Regions from separate parts of the Neobacillus sp. S1227 genome, predicted to be linked through region 1. Evidence: riboswitches for the same ligand, from Rfam matches in the RefSeq annotation. Region 1 holds a riboswitch; each other region holds the start of a gene.
What was found. Region 1 has a riboswitch for cyclic di-GMP ahead of ACZ5AE_RS05595 (anti-repressor SinI family protein). Riboswitches for the same ligand answer to the same signal wherever they lie in the genome.

Region 1 (4,208 bases):
GAAGTATTCTATAAAGGCGAGCGTGTGGAAGCAGGCAAAGCATTACAGCAGGAGGGTCTTTTCCCACTCACACTTGAGGCTAAAGAAGGTCTTGCTCTCATTAACGGAACGCAAGCCATGACAGCTATGGGGGTAGTCGGATACCTGGAAGCAGAGCAGCTTGCTTTCGAAAGTGAATTGATTGCCTCCATGACGATTGAAGGGTTAAACGGAATTCTCGATGCTTTTGCAGAAGAGGTTCAAGTGGCAAGAGGCTACCAGCAGCAGATTGATACAGCAGCAAGAATCCGCCGCTATTTGAGTGACAGTTTATTAACAACGATGCAGGGAGAACTGAGGGTTCAGGATGCTTACTCTCTTCGCTGCATCCCGCAGGTTCAAGGTGCTTCCTGGCAGGCGCTTGATTACGTAAAAGAAAAGCTGGAAATCGAAATGAATGCGGCGACTGACAATCCACTAATTTTTGATGACGGGGAAAAAGTCATCTCTGGTGGAAACTTCCACGGGCAGCCAATTGCATTTGCAATGGACTTTATGAAAATCGCAGTAGCAGAGCTTGCTAATATATCAGAACGTCGTGTGGAACGGTTAGTTAATCCGCAATTAAGCGATCTGCCGCCATTTTTAAGCCCGCAGCCAGGCCTTCAATCAGGGGCGATGATTATGCAGTATGCTGCCGCTGCCCTTGTTTCAGAAAATAAAATCTTGGCACATCCAGCAAGTGTGGATTCCATTCCATCTTCGGCAAACCAAGAGGATCATGTCAGCATGGGGACGATTGCATCAAGGCATGCATATCAAATCATCCAAAACACCCGGAGGGTCCTTGCGATTGAGATGATTTGCGCCATGCAAGCCGTAGAATATCGCGGTGTGGAGAAAATGGCGACCCATACGAGGAACTTCTATGAAAAAGGTCGTGAGCAGGTGGCATCCATTAAGCAGGACCGAATCTTCTCAAAGGATATCGAAGGGCTGGCAGAATGGCTGAAAACCGTAGAATTTTCTCAGTTTAGGAAGAAATTAAGCTTTGAAAAATAATCAGAGTAAAAAGGCGTGAAACTCTTCACGCCTTTTATTCTGTCTGCTCAGGAAGCAGACGGGCGGTGTCCTGCCGCGTTTCTTCTTCCTCCGTTCTATTCTTGAAGGCTTCCTGAGTGACAATTAATTCTTCATCCCCGATTGCCTGCTCAGCATGACTCTCGGTCATGGTATTCTTGGGGAATTCACCAGGATGGTTTTTATTTTTATGATTAAAATGTTCTCCACGAGCCAAGTCTAACACTCCTTTCGTTCTCGCTTGTAGCATGCCCCAATAAGGGTGAAATCATTACCGATTTATTTTTCAACCGAAATGGACCTTTGTTATAATAAATGTAGTGAGTATGCTAAATAAAGGAGGACAAAAACATGGATATGTTTCATATTGTCTCAGAAGATCGGATTAAAAAAGCATACAAAGATGGGGAATTTGATAACCTTCCTGGATATGGAAAACCCCTGAAGCTTGAAGATTTATCGGGGATACCTGAAGAACTGCGCATGGCTTACAAAATCATGAAAAATGCAGGCTTTACAGAAGAGGAAAACCATTTACGCAAAGAGATGATGAGCATTGAGGATCTCATCAAAAGATGTGACGACAACATCGAGAAGGAAAGTTTGCAAAAAAAGTTAAATGAAAAGCTCCTTCGCTTTAATCAATTGATGTCAAAACGCGGGGCGAAAACAGATTCGTCCATTTTTAAAAATTACGAACAAAAGGTCGAAAACCGGTTTAAATAATGGAACATTCGACGATTGGCGAGTCCGTTAGGACGGTTTACGAGACGCGGTTGAATTAGCGCAGCAAATATGAAAATAAATTCCGATTAGCTAAAAAAGCTGGCGAAGAGAGAATTTTTACAATTCCTCTTCACCAGCTTTTTCTTCTGCTTTGGCAGGCTTGCACATGCGGTCTAAGAAATAACCTGCAAATACTATAAAAGCAATGGGGATTGAAAAGTTTAACATGTGAACAATGGTCAATGCCTATCACCTCTTTAACTGTTCAGAAAATTAATAATATTTTGTATATTATTATATTGTTTACATTATATGCTAATCGTCACAAATTAGACAAATTTTTCGTCATAAAAATAAGAGCCAATAATAGTTAAGGAAAATTTTTCTCCCACAAATTAAGGGGATTTTCGACTTCAAATTCTCAATTATTTTTATATTCCATTTTTAGGAAATGTGAATTGGAGGAAAATTTGTGGAAACATGATAAAATTTGTCAAAAAAAGAGGTTTAGAATATGAAAAGTGCTGACAAAAACTAACACTATGTTAAAAAAGGACTAGATATAATGAACTTACTAAAACAATGATATGAATTTAGACCCAGAAATAAGGGCTAATAAAAAATAAGAAAGTTCCTTTCAGAAAAGGCAAACCTGGTGAAAGTCAGGGACGCAAAGCCGAGGATCTAAGGTGGAAATAGAGAGAAGCTAGGATGGCCGGGCTGCCTGAAATACGGGTAAGTATTTTAGGGGGTTGTTAAATTGAAAATGGGGATAGAGCAGATGGAGAAGATTGACAGAGATTGGTTGACACTAATTATTGAAGCTAAGAAAATTGGATTGTCGGCAGAGGAAATAAGAAATTTCCTTAGCGGTAACAACAAATCTGAACAATTTCATACATATCAAAAGCAAAAAGCATCCTACAAGAATTAATAATTCTGTAGGGTGCTTTATTTTTTGCTTATATTTAGCTGTTGTTTTGATTGTTGTTCCGCCATTTATTAAATTCCAAGAACTCGCGGAATTGATCTTTTGAAACACCGGAGGTCATGGCTTCCTTAACTAAATTCATCCAATCATTGTCCAATTCCGTCTTGTCAATCTGTTCATGTATTAAATGCTCAACCGGAATGTTTAATACACCGGCAATTTTTTCAAGAAACTGTATGGACGGATTTTTTTGAAGGTTTCTCTCAAGCGAGCTTAAATAGGATTTTGCAACCCCTGCCTGCTCTGCTAGTTCAGAAAGTGACATCTTCTTCTCTTGGCGGAATTTCTTTACGCGGTCACCTATCATGGATTCTCACACACCTAAAAAATAATTTATAACATCATTCTATCAAAAAGAATTTGAGAGTACCATATTAAGAACAAAGGAATACGACAAATTATCGAAATTTGCATAAATTAATTTTTTACATTAAGAAAGTAGTTTTGAAAAATAAGCCCGTTAGCGTTAATATTAAAGTGTTGCCCAAAATGTCATTAAGTAATCGTTTTTATATACTAGGATTCGTACAAATAGGACTCCAGACAAAAGAATTTAATTAAAAAGGCAGGGGAAAATTACATGATTGTCTTAAAGTCACAACGAGAAATCGAAGCAATGAAAAAGGCAGGAGAAATCCTTGCTGCCTGTCACAAAGAAATTGCCAAAATGATTAAGCCAGGGATTACCACTTGGGAAATTGATCAGTTTGTGGAGAAATTTTTAAAAAAGCATAATGCCACTCCAGAACAAAAAGGTTATAAGGGCTACGAATACGCAACATGCGCAAGTATTAACGATGAAATCTGCCATGGCTTTCCGCGCAAAGAACCATTGCAGGAAGGGGACATTGTCACCATTGATATGGTTGTTAATTACAACGGGGCCTTGGCTGATTCCGCGTGGTCTTACGCAGTTGGCGAGGTTTCCGAAGAGACTAAGCATTTGTTAAAAGTCACAAAGGAAGCCTTGTACAAGGGAATTGAACAAGCCGTTCCAGGCAACCGGATTGGCGATATCGGTCATGCCATCCAGACTTATGTAGAAAGTGAAGGACTCTCGGTTGTCCGGGACTTTATCGGACACGGGATTGGAGCAGTGATTCACGAAAAGCCGGATGTACCGCATTATGGTTTACCAGGTAAAGGCCCAAGAATTAAAGAGGGAATGGTATTTACGATTGAGCCAATGGTGAATATCGGATTATTATTCACCAAAATGGATTCTAACGGATGGACAGCAAGGACCGTCGATAACACCTATTCCGCCCAATATGAGCACACAATCGCCATCACCAAAGATGGCCCAGTAATTTTAACTGATCAAGATTAAAAATAAAAACAGATCTCATTCGAGGTCTGTTTTTATTTTTTCCGCAAGCTTCCCAATTCTTCAACTAGAGCCTGCATTTCATTAGGGCTGAAGGAATTCTTT
Region 2 (4,208 bases), 1.9 Mb from region 1:
CTTGATTCCGAGTGACTTAAAATAGTCGTCAATATTTGGTTTTTTATATTTCATCTCAATCGACATACAATAATCTCCAGTTTATCTAAATTATTACTTATTATTAAGACCAGGTTATAACAACCTATAGTTTTATGATAATGGTTTTTTGCAATTTTTTCAAAAAATTTAATAATTCGGTTAAGACTTTTCCCACTTCTGGAAACGTTAAAACATTATCATTCGCCATTATTTCTGTTATAATTTTGTATGTTTTTTATCTGAGGCTTCATTTCCAGGAGGATCTCCTATGAATCAATTGTTACAATTAAACACGATATTTATTAGTATAATAATAGAAGCAATTCCTTTTATAGTGATTGGCGCGTTTGTTGCAGCCCTGATCGAGGTCTTTGTTTCGGAGAATATGATTGTCCGGATTATGCCAAAAAATAAGATTCTTTCGGTGATAACTGCTAGTTTCGTAGGAGCGATTTTTCCAGGGTGTGAATGCGGGATTGTTCCGATTACGAAAAGATTAGTTGAAAAAGGTGTGGCGCTTCCCGCCGCGATTTCGTTTATGCTCACTGGACCGATTATCAATCCGATTGTTCTTTTTTCAACGTATATTGCATTTGGTAATAGCTGGACGATGGTTTGGTACCGGTCCGGGTTTGCCATTGTGGTTTCCATTTTAGTCGGGGTTGTTCTTTCTTTTATCGTTAAAACAAATCAATTGAGATTGAAAGCTGATGAACATATACATGTCCATGACCATTCTAGCCAAAATACGAAACAAAAATTGGTCAGCGTGGTCACCCATACCATTGATGAGTTTTTCCACGTCGGAAAGTACTTGGTGATGGGGTCATTAATCGCTTCAGCAATGCAAACCTATATTCCGACTTCTACATTGGCGACACTTGGACATTCAAAAGTAGCGGGTGTTCTTGTCATGATGGCACTAGCGTTCATTTTATCAATTTGTTCAGAAGCTGATGCGTTCGTTGCTTCGTCTTTCAGAAACACATTTTCACAAAGTTCAATTGTGACATTCTTGGTTTTCGGTGCAATGGTTGATATCAAGAACCTGCTGATGATGTTCGGAACGTTTAAACCTAAATTCGTCATTCTGCTTGTTTCGTTAATATCAGCATTTGTATTTATCGGTTCACTATTACTGTAAAGGAGGGAAGAAAATGTTACGCGTTGTGATTCTATTATTGTTTGCCAACTTGTTTTTTTATTTGCATTTGTCCGGTAACATTTCGAAATATATCAATATGAAGTATTCCTTCCTTTCTTACAGCATGATTTATGCGTTATTTTTCCTAACGATTGTAGAAGGAATCAGATGGTATCTTAAAGAGAAAAAGTCGGAAAAGGAATTGGATTGTGACGAGTGCCATCATGATCATTTGCATGACTCTAATCATAAAGAAACATCGTTTGGGAAAAATTTAAAAAGAACGGTTTCGTATACGATGATTCTTCTTCCCGCTTTGACAGGTGTATTTTTGCCCGTAGCGACCCTTGACTCGCAGTTAGTCAATGCAAAAGGATTTAGTTTTCCTTCATTAGAGGACGGGGCCGACCGTTATGGCATGCACCAAATATTAAATCCTGACATGAGTAAATTCATGGGCCAGGATGCGTTTACTGAATTGGTAAAAAAGGAATTCAAATCTTATAAAGGAAATGACCATATTACCCTAACTGATGAGGACTATTTAAAAGGACTGGAAGTCATCTACAACTATTCAGGTGAATTTGTCGGAAAAACCATTTCAATGAAGGGTTTTTCTTATAATGGACCTGGGTTGAACAGCAACCAAATCTTTTTATTCCGCTTTGGGATTATTCACTGTATTGCCGACTCTGGTGTGTTCGGGATGATGATTCAATTCCCTGAAAATGTCCACATTCCTAATGACCAGTGGTACGAGGTAACGGGTACGGTGGACACGATGTACTACCAGCCTTTTAAAATGAAAATCCCGATTTTAAAAGTGACGGATTATAAAATCATTCCGCAGCCGAATGATGCCTATGTTTATAGGAATAGTTTTTAATATAGAAAAAGAAGACTCCAAGCACTCTAAAAAGTCCTTGGAGTCTTCTTTTTTCTGTAGCTACTAAAGTCGCTGCTGTTGTGGATGAGCCCTACTCAGTGAAGCCTGAAGAGAATAACAGCTTTTTTGTATCGTATCGTTCTAAGGCAACCAAAAATAACCTTCTTTTCAATAATTCTGTTTCTAACATTTTATAATTTTGGTCTGCCATTTTTACTAGAGCTGTTATATACCTCTCTATAATGTTTTCATCACTAAGTTTCACGACATCCATTTCGAGTTCGTTTTCACAAGCAAGCGTAACCACAATGAAATCCCCCTAAAATATATACTATTTTAGGCAGCTCAGCCATCATAGTTTTACACCTTAGACCTGTAGCTTTGCGTCCCAATCTTTCGAGTGGTTTGCCTTTATCTAAATAAACTAATTATTTTTATTATATTACAATTTTTTCAAATATTACATAACAAAAATTCCTACTGATAAAATTTATCTGGAATTGAAATCTTAGAGGAATGCAAATTAGCCTAGGAAACACCCTGGACCTTTATAATTTTTCAAAAAATCTCTTTTAAATCAATACTGAATCCTTCTAAAAACTTCGATGCAATAATTCCAGTCTCGGTTTTCATGTCATGTTGTTCATACATTTTTTCATCATTAAGTGATAGCAGTGACTGCATATAACATTCTATTCACGATCCAGTACTCGATTACTCCATAATTCATATAAATATTAAGTTTGGTAATTAGGTCATGGGACTGATTGGAGGGGCTTAGAATTTCAACAATAAGGTTGGGAACACCAATATATCGTATGTCATTCAAACCACTTTTATCACAAATCACACTGAGATCTGGAATAACAATCTCTGTTCCTTCCATGTTCTCACTCTTTAATTCGATATCAAAAGGAGCGTGGAAGACTTCACAAGATTAACCTTTTAAAAATTGATCTAATTGGATGAGAAGTTTTCTTGATATTCCCTGATGTCCTGTAGATGATGAGGGCGTTAAATAGACCATCCCATCAATAAATTCTAATAATTCTTCGGACTTCTCCCGTATGATATAGTAGTCCTGAACAGACAGTGGGTGATTTTGATATAGATTCATCTCCCCCCTCCTTAGTCATTTGTTTCTTTTATTTTACCATAATTTTCTTTTTTAGAATAGATACATGGGGACGGTTCTTATACTTCATCCCTTTGCCTAATAACCTGCAAAATGATGCAGCAGAACAGTCCCATGCCACTCAGCTAGCTTTCTTATTGGCAGGGATGATGAATAAAACTTTTACTTTTTTAAAACGACAAGTTTTTTAAGTGTATAAACAATCAAAGTTCCAGTTGCGGAGGTAATTTTTTAAAGCCATTTGTTCGAAAGTACAGAAAGACGATACCGATGAACAGCCAAATACAACCTAATAGGATGGCGAGCCGGTCCATCCCAAACCAGACGTATAGAATGACGGCAAAGCCAAGAAGTGGAAGAAAGAAATAGCGGAAATGGTATTTCCCAGTTGGAATCCAATTAGGCGTGCTTCCCAAGCTAAATGGAGCTTCGCCTTTTTTCTTTACATAATAGAGCCAGATAACCGAAAGATTAATGGCTGCAAATCCAAAGAATGCCCCGTAATTAACCAGATTTGAAATCGTATTAATATTGGCAGTCGTTCCCAGGATGAATTCAATTGCGACAATAAAAATGATATTAAAATGCGGCGTGTTGAATCGTTTGTTTACAGCAGCAAAGAATCCTTTCGGCAAAAGATTGTCTCGTCCCATTCCATATAAAAGGCGCGCTCCTGCTGCAGTTGCCACTAAATTGAAAACGGCGAGAGAACTTAAAAATCCTGCTGTAAAGAAGAGGCCAAACCCTTCCCCGCCGGTCATGATCGACACTTGCAATAAGACGGTATTCATCCAGTTTGCATCATTTAGATGTGTTCTCCAATCAGGAATGACTAGCATGGCCATGTAGCTCGTCGCAACCATGGTAATCATTCCAATCCCAACACACCAATAGATGGCTTTCGGAATATCTTTTTTGGGATTGCGTGTTTCCTCTGCTAATGTCGTAATGGCATCAAAGCCTAAAAAGCTTAAAACAGCTAGTGAAGTAGCAGCTACTACTCCAGTCGTACTATCAAATTG
Region 3 (4,208 bases), 1.8 Mb from region 1:
TTTATCGCGACGCTGCTTGGGATTTTTTCCGGATATGTCCTATGGCATCCGATTTCAAATAAACTGAAGCGCATTGCTAAAAAAGAGCAGGACCTGAAACTGATGATGATGGAAGGGCTGCTCGCCATCCAGGAAGGATTAACACCTAAATTGATCGAACGAAAGCTTGCGGTTTATTTGCCAACAAAGGCACGTTTGAAACAGGAGGAAATGGTTGTGAAAGAGGTCGAAAGTCTGTAAGGTCGGGGGTACGACTGTAACCAGCAGTAAGAAAGGAGGGAATTAGACAGTGAGGAAGCGGAGACTACAAGACAGTGAAGAGCATATGAATGAAAGCTGGTTAATTCCTTACGCGGACCTTTTGACCCTGCTGCTTGCCTTGTTTATCGTCCTATTTGCTTCGAGCAGCATCAATTCAGAGAAGTTACAGCAAATCATGATTTCGATGAATTCGGCTTTGAACGGAAAAGGCAGCAGTTTGATTTTAAAGGAAAATGCCGGCTCGCCTGCGGTAAAGCCAATCGAAAATGCAGCTGACGAGCAAAAGAAACAGGAAGAGAATGATAAGCTGCACAGCCTGATGGAGAATATCCAAAGCTATATCAAGGCACGCGGGTTGGAGAAGGTCATCACCGTTCAGGACGAACCTAAGGGGATCAAGCTTTCACTAAAGGATGTCATTTTGTTTGAGTCCGGCAGCGCAGAATTGAAGGGAAATTCCCCTGTTATTCTGGGTGACTTGCTGGATTTGATTAAGGGAGTACAAAACCCTATCAGCATTGAGGGCCACACGGATAATGTCCCGATTACCGGGGGCACATTCAGGTCAAACTGGGAATTATCTTCTGCTCGCGCTTTGTCCGTACTTTACTTTTTCGAGCAAAATGGTATCCCTTCCAATAAATTGCAATTTGCTGGCTTTGGTGAGCAAAAGCCGCTATATCCAAATGACACTATGGAGCACCGCCAAGCTAACCGAAGGGTAGATATCATGATTCTGAAAGTCCAAGAATAATTTTTTCCCAATATAAAAAACAGGAAAACACTTGCTGGGACAAGTTGTTCATCGTCAAAATAGTAGTAATTCCATAAATCGTACGATAAAGGCAAACCCATTGAAAGATGGCGACGCAAGCTACAGGGGCTAAGGTCATTTCTGACCATGCTTGCCAGCTTCCGAATACGGACTCCTGCGATTTATGACAATAGAAGAGGAGTTGAGAGTGGAATGAATATATTATTAGCTAAATTCAAAAAAGAATGGCACTTGTTTAGGGTGCATTACCATGAGCTGTTGCTTGCGGACTGTCTTGACTATGAGTTACAGTGCAAGCTCGAAAGAAAGATTACCTACCATAAAATGAAATTAAATAATTGTTGTTGATAAACCATTGGAGGTTCCTTGAGGCGTTTGCCATGGAAAAACATAGGGCTTCGATTTTCCAGCAATATCTGCGATAATGGTAATAGATTGCTAGAGGCAATTTCACAAACCCCACCAAGGAAGGAAGCAGCAATGAAACAGTCAATCAATTCTAAAACAATCAGCCTTTCGCTCACTATTTCCATTATCGCCATATCGTTTTCGGCCATCTTTGTAAAATGGTCCGATGCACCGGCTTCGATATTAAGTATGTACAGAATGTTGTTTGCAAGTCTGTTATTAGCGCCGATGGTTTGGGTCAAACGCAAGGAGTTTAAAAAAGTCAGTCCTAAAAATGGTGCCATGCTCTTTTTCTCCGGGGTCTTTCTGGCCTTGCATTTTGCCCTTTGGTTCGGCTCGTTAAAGTTTACAACAGTCGCAAGCTCGACCATCATTCTCGCCCTTCAGCCGCTCATTTCACTTATTGGGGGATTTTTTCTTTTTAAAGAAAGAACGACCGCTTCCGCATTGGCAACAATGGGGATTGCAATCATCGGAGCGATGATGATTGGCTGGGGAGACTTCGGTTTAAGTGCCGATGCCATCCGTGGAGATATTCTCTCCTTTTTCAGCGTTATCGCAGTGGTCGGGTATTTATTTATCGGGCAAACCGTCGTGAAAAATTTATCCCACTGGATTTACAGCTTCTGCGTGTTTTTATGCGCCGGGATTGTACTAGTTGTTTATAATCTTTGGGCCGGGGTGCCGTTTTGGGATTATCCGCCGAAGGAATGGGGGATTTTCTTGCTTCTGGCCATCGTTCCGAGCCTTAGCCATGTGATTAATAACTGGCTGTTAAACTATGTGAACGCCACGACCATTTCAATGAGTATTCTTGGCGAACCGGTCGGCAGCACCATTTTGGCTATCTTTATCCTAGGAGAACGGCTTTCCGGATGGCAAATATTCGGCGGACTACTTGTCCTCCTCGGCGTCTTCCTCTTCATGAGCAAAAAACAAAAAGCCACCCCGCCAATGCAGAAAGCAGCAGTGTAAAGCATGGGGGAAGGTTTCTGTGCCTCAAAATTTTGAGGCATGAGAACCGCCCCCATGCTTCTTTTCATGAAAAATACATACGAACTCCAATAAATATCAATAACACGGACAGCATTTGGATGATGACTTTGCCAGGGATTTTTTGCGAGAGCAACACCCCGATTTGTGAACCGACGATCACACCGATGCCGCCAAAGATGACAGCTGGCCAATCGATATGGCCATACAATAGCTGCGCAAACACACCGATTGTTGAATACAGACAAAGTGAAAAAATGGACGTTGCCGCAGCATTGTGTGCAGGGACATTAAATACATAAATTAAGATGGGAACGAGAAGCCAGCCGCCGCCAATCCCGAGGTAACTGGATAAAATGCCGATCACGACCCCAAGCGGAATAAGCCATTTTTCTATCGAACGGCCATTTTCTTTAACTATCATATCAAGAGCATCCCCAATTCCGCTGGAAGCACCTGCCGCTATGCATGCATACCCTTCAGATGGCTGGCGTCTTTGTAATTTTTCAGGTAGATTTTTGGTGAATAAAAAGATTCCCAATCCAACCAACAAGGTAGCAAATATCACATAGAAATAACTAGATGAATAGAGTTGGAGCAGCCATACCCCAAGAAGAGAACCTGGCAGGGCACCAATTGCGAGTGTAAGCCCCGTTCGAAATTGAATCTTCTCTTGCTTGGCATACCCAATCACACCGGACAAAGAATTAATTAACACGATAATAAGTCCTGATCCTGCAGCAATCGCAGGTTCCATTTTAAATAAAAGCAGCAGTGCCGGCACGAAAATAAATCCGCCCCCGGCACCGACAATCGTTCCATAACCTCCAGCCAGGATCCCAATCAGTAAAAGTATGGAGCCTGTTGTTAGATCCATTTTCATTCCCCCATTAAGGAAAGTTAAACCATTTGAACAAACTTTTCACAGCATCTTTTGAACTTCTTCCCGCTGCCGCATAAGCATAAATCATTTCTTTCAGGCTTTGGGCGTCCAGCTTTAAGATGATTTTGTAACCATTGAAGTTTTATACTTTCTGCCAACCTTTCCATTCGTTCATGTACATGCTTATAAACCTGCAAGTAGCTTTCACAGAAATAATCCGGGTTTATCGTTTCATCCGCCTGGTTCCAGGCCCTATTTCTTGGACAGCCGCCATGGCATAGCTTTAAGAACTCACAGCTTTTGCACTTATCAGGCAAAGCAGGCTTCAATCTAAGAAAGTCGTTATACTTTGGACTGTTGAGGATGTCTATCAGTGAACCCTGACCGACATTCCCAAGCTTATAATCTTCATTCATATAAAAATCGCACGGATAGGCGTCGCCATTTTGCTCAAGAATCAATGTTTTCGGGCACGTCTGACGGTGGATACATAATTCTGCCTCCTGATGCAGGTAAGTGCTCAGGATGTTATCAAAGAAGCGAACAGATCGATTCGGATTGCCGTCGTTATACCAGATGTCAAACGCCTCGCATAAAAACTGGCCATATTGTTTCGGAGTAATCAAATATTGTCCCGGTTTATTCGGCTCCTGCGCCCGAAAATCCATACATGGGATAAACTGAACATGGTTAAAGCCCTCTTGCTGATAGAACGCCATTAGCTCTTTTGCCCGCCCCACATTGTCTTGATGAATGACTGTTAGGATATTAAAATCAACATGATGTTTTCGCAAGTAATCAATTCCACGCATTACCCGGTCAAAGCTTCCCTTCCCATGCCCGGTCACCCTTCTTGCGTCGTTGATTTCTTTTGGTCCATCAAGACTG

Region 2: it holds a riboswitch for cyclic di-GMP, as region 1 does, so the genes downstream of both, ACZ5AE_RS15110 (hypothetical protein) here and ACZ5AE_RS05595 (anti-repressor SinI family protein) in region 1, are expected to answer to the same signal.
Region 3: it holds a riboswitch for cyclic di-GMP, as region 1 does, so the genes downstream of both, ACZ5AE_RS25715 (DMT family transporter) here and ACZ5AE_RS05595 (anti-repressor SinI family protein) in region 1, are expected to answer to the same signal.

What each region holds. Positions count from the first base shown of each region.
Region 1 is NZ_AP038276.1:1,106,849-1,111,056, forward strand. Features, by position in the region: gene hutH (histidine ammonia-lyase) at 1-1,041, shown strand, start outside; gene ACZ5AE_RS05580 (hypothetical protein) at 1,076-1,276, opposite strand; gene ACZ5AE_RS05585 (DnaJ family domain-containing protein) at 1,411-1,785, shown strand; gene ACZ5AE_RS05590 (hypothetical protein) at 1,903-2,028, opposite strand; cyclic di-GMP riboswitch class I at 2,421-2,513, shown strand; gene ACZ5AE_RS05595 (anti-repressor SinI family protein) at 2,552-2,719, shown strand; gene ACZ5AE_RS05600 (helix-turn-helix domain-containing protein) at 2,754-3,083, opposite strand; gene map (type I methionyl aminopeptidase) at 3,357-4,106, shown strand; gene ACZ5AE_RS05610 (DUF1128 domain-containing protein) at 4,139-4,208, opposite strand, start outside.
Region 2 is NZ_AP038276.1:2,988,892-2,993,099, forward strand. Features, by position in the region: gene ACZ5AE_RS15095 (methyltransferase domain-containing protein) at 1-66, opposite strand, end outside; gene ACZ5AE_RS15100 (permease) at 290-1,165, shown strand; gene ACZ5AE_RS15105 (TIGR03943 family putative permease subunit) at 1,179-2,051, shown strand; gene ACZ5AE_RS15110 (hypothetical protein) at 2,143-2,358, opposite strand; cyclic di-GMP riboswitch class I at 2,388-2,471, opposite strand; partial or broken gene ACZ5AE_RS15115 (Uma2 family endonuclease) at 2,610-3,168, opposite strand; gene ACZ5AE_RS15120 (APC family permease) at 3,390-4,208, opposite strand, start outside.
Region 3 is NZ_AP038276.1:5,120,980-5,125,187, forward strand. Features, by position in the region: gene motA (flagellar motor stator protein MotA) at 1-240, shown strand, start outside; gene ACZ5AE_RS25710 (OmpA family protein) at 290-1,015, shown strand; cyclic di-GMP riboswitch class I at 1,096-1,181, shown strand; gene ACZ5AE_RS25715 (DMT family transporter) at 1,517-2,419, shown strand; gene ACZ5AE_RS25720 (sulfite exporter TauE/SafE family protein) at 2,484-3,314, opposite strand; gene ACZ5AE_RS25725 (anaerobic sulfatase maturase) at 3,338-4,208, opposite strand, start outside.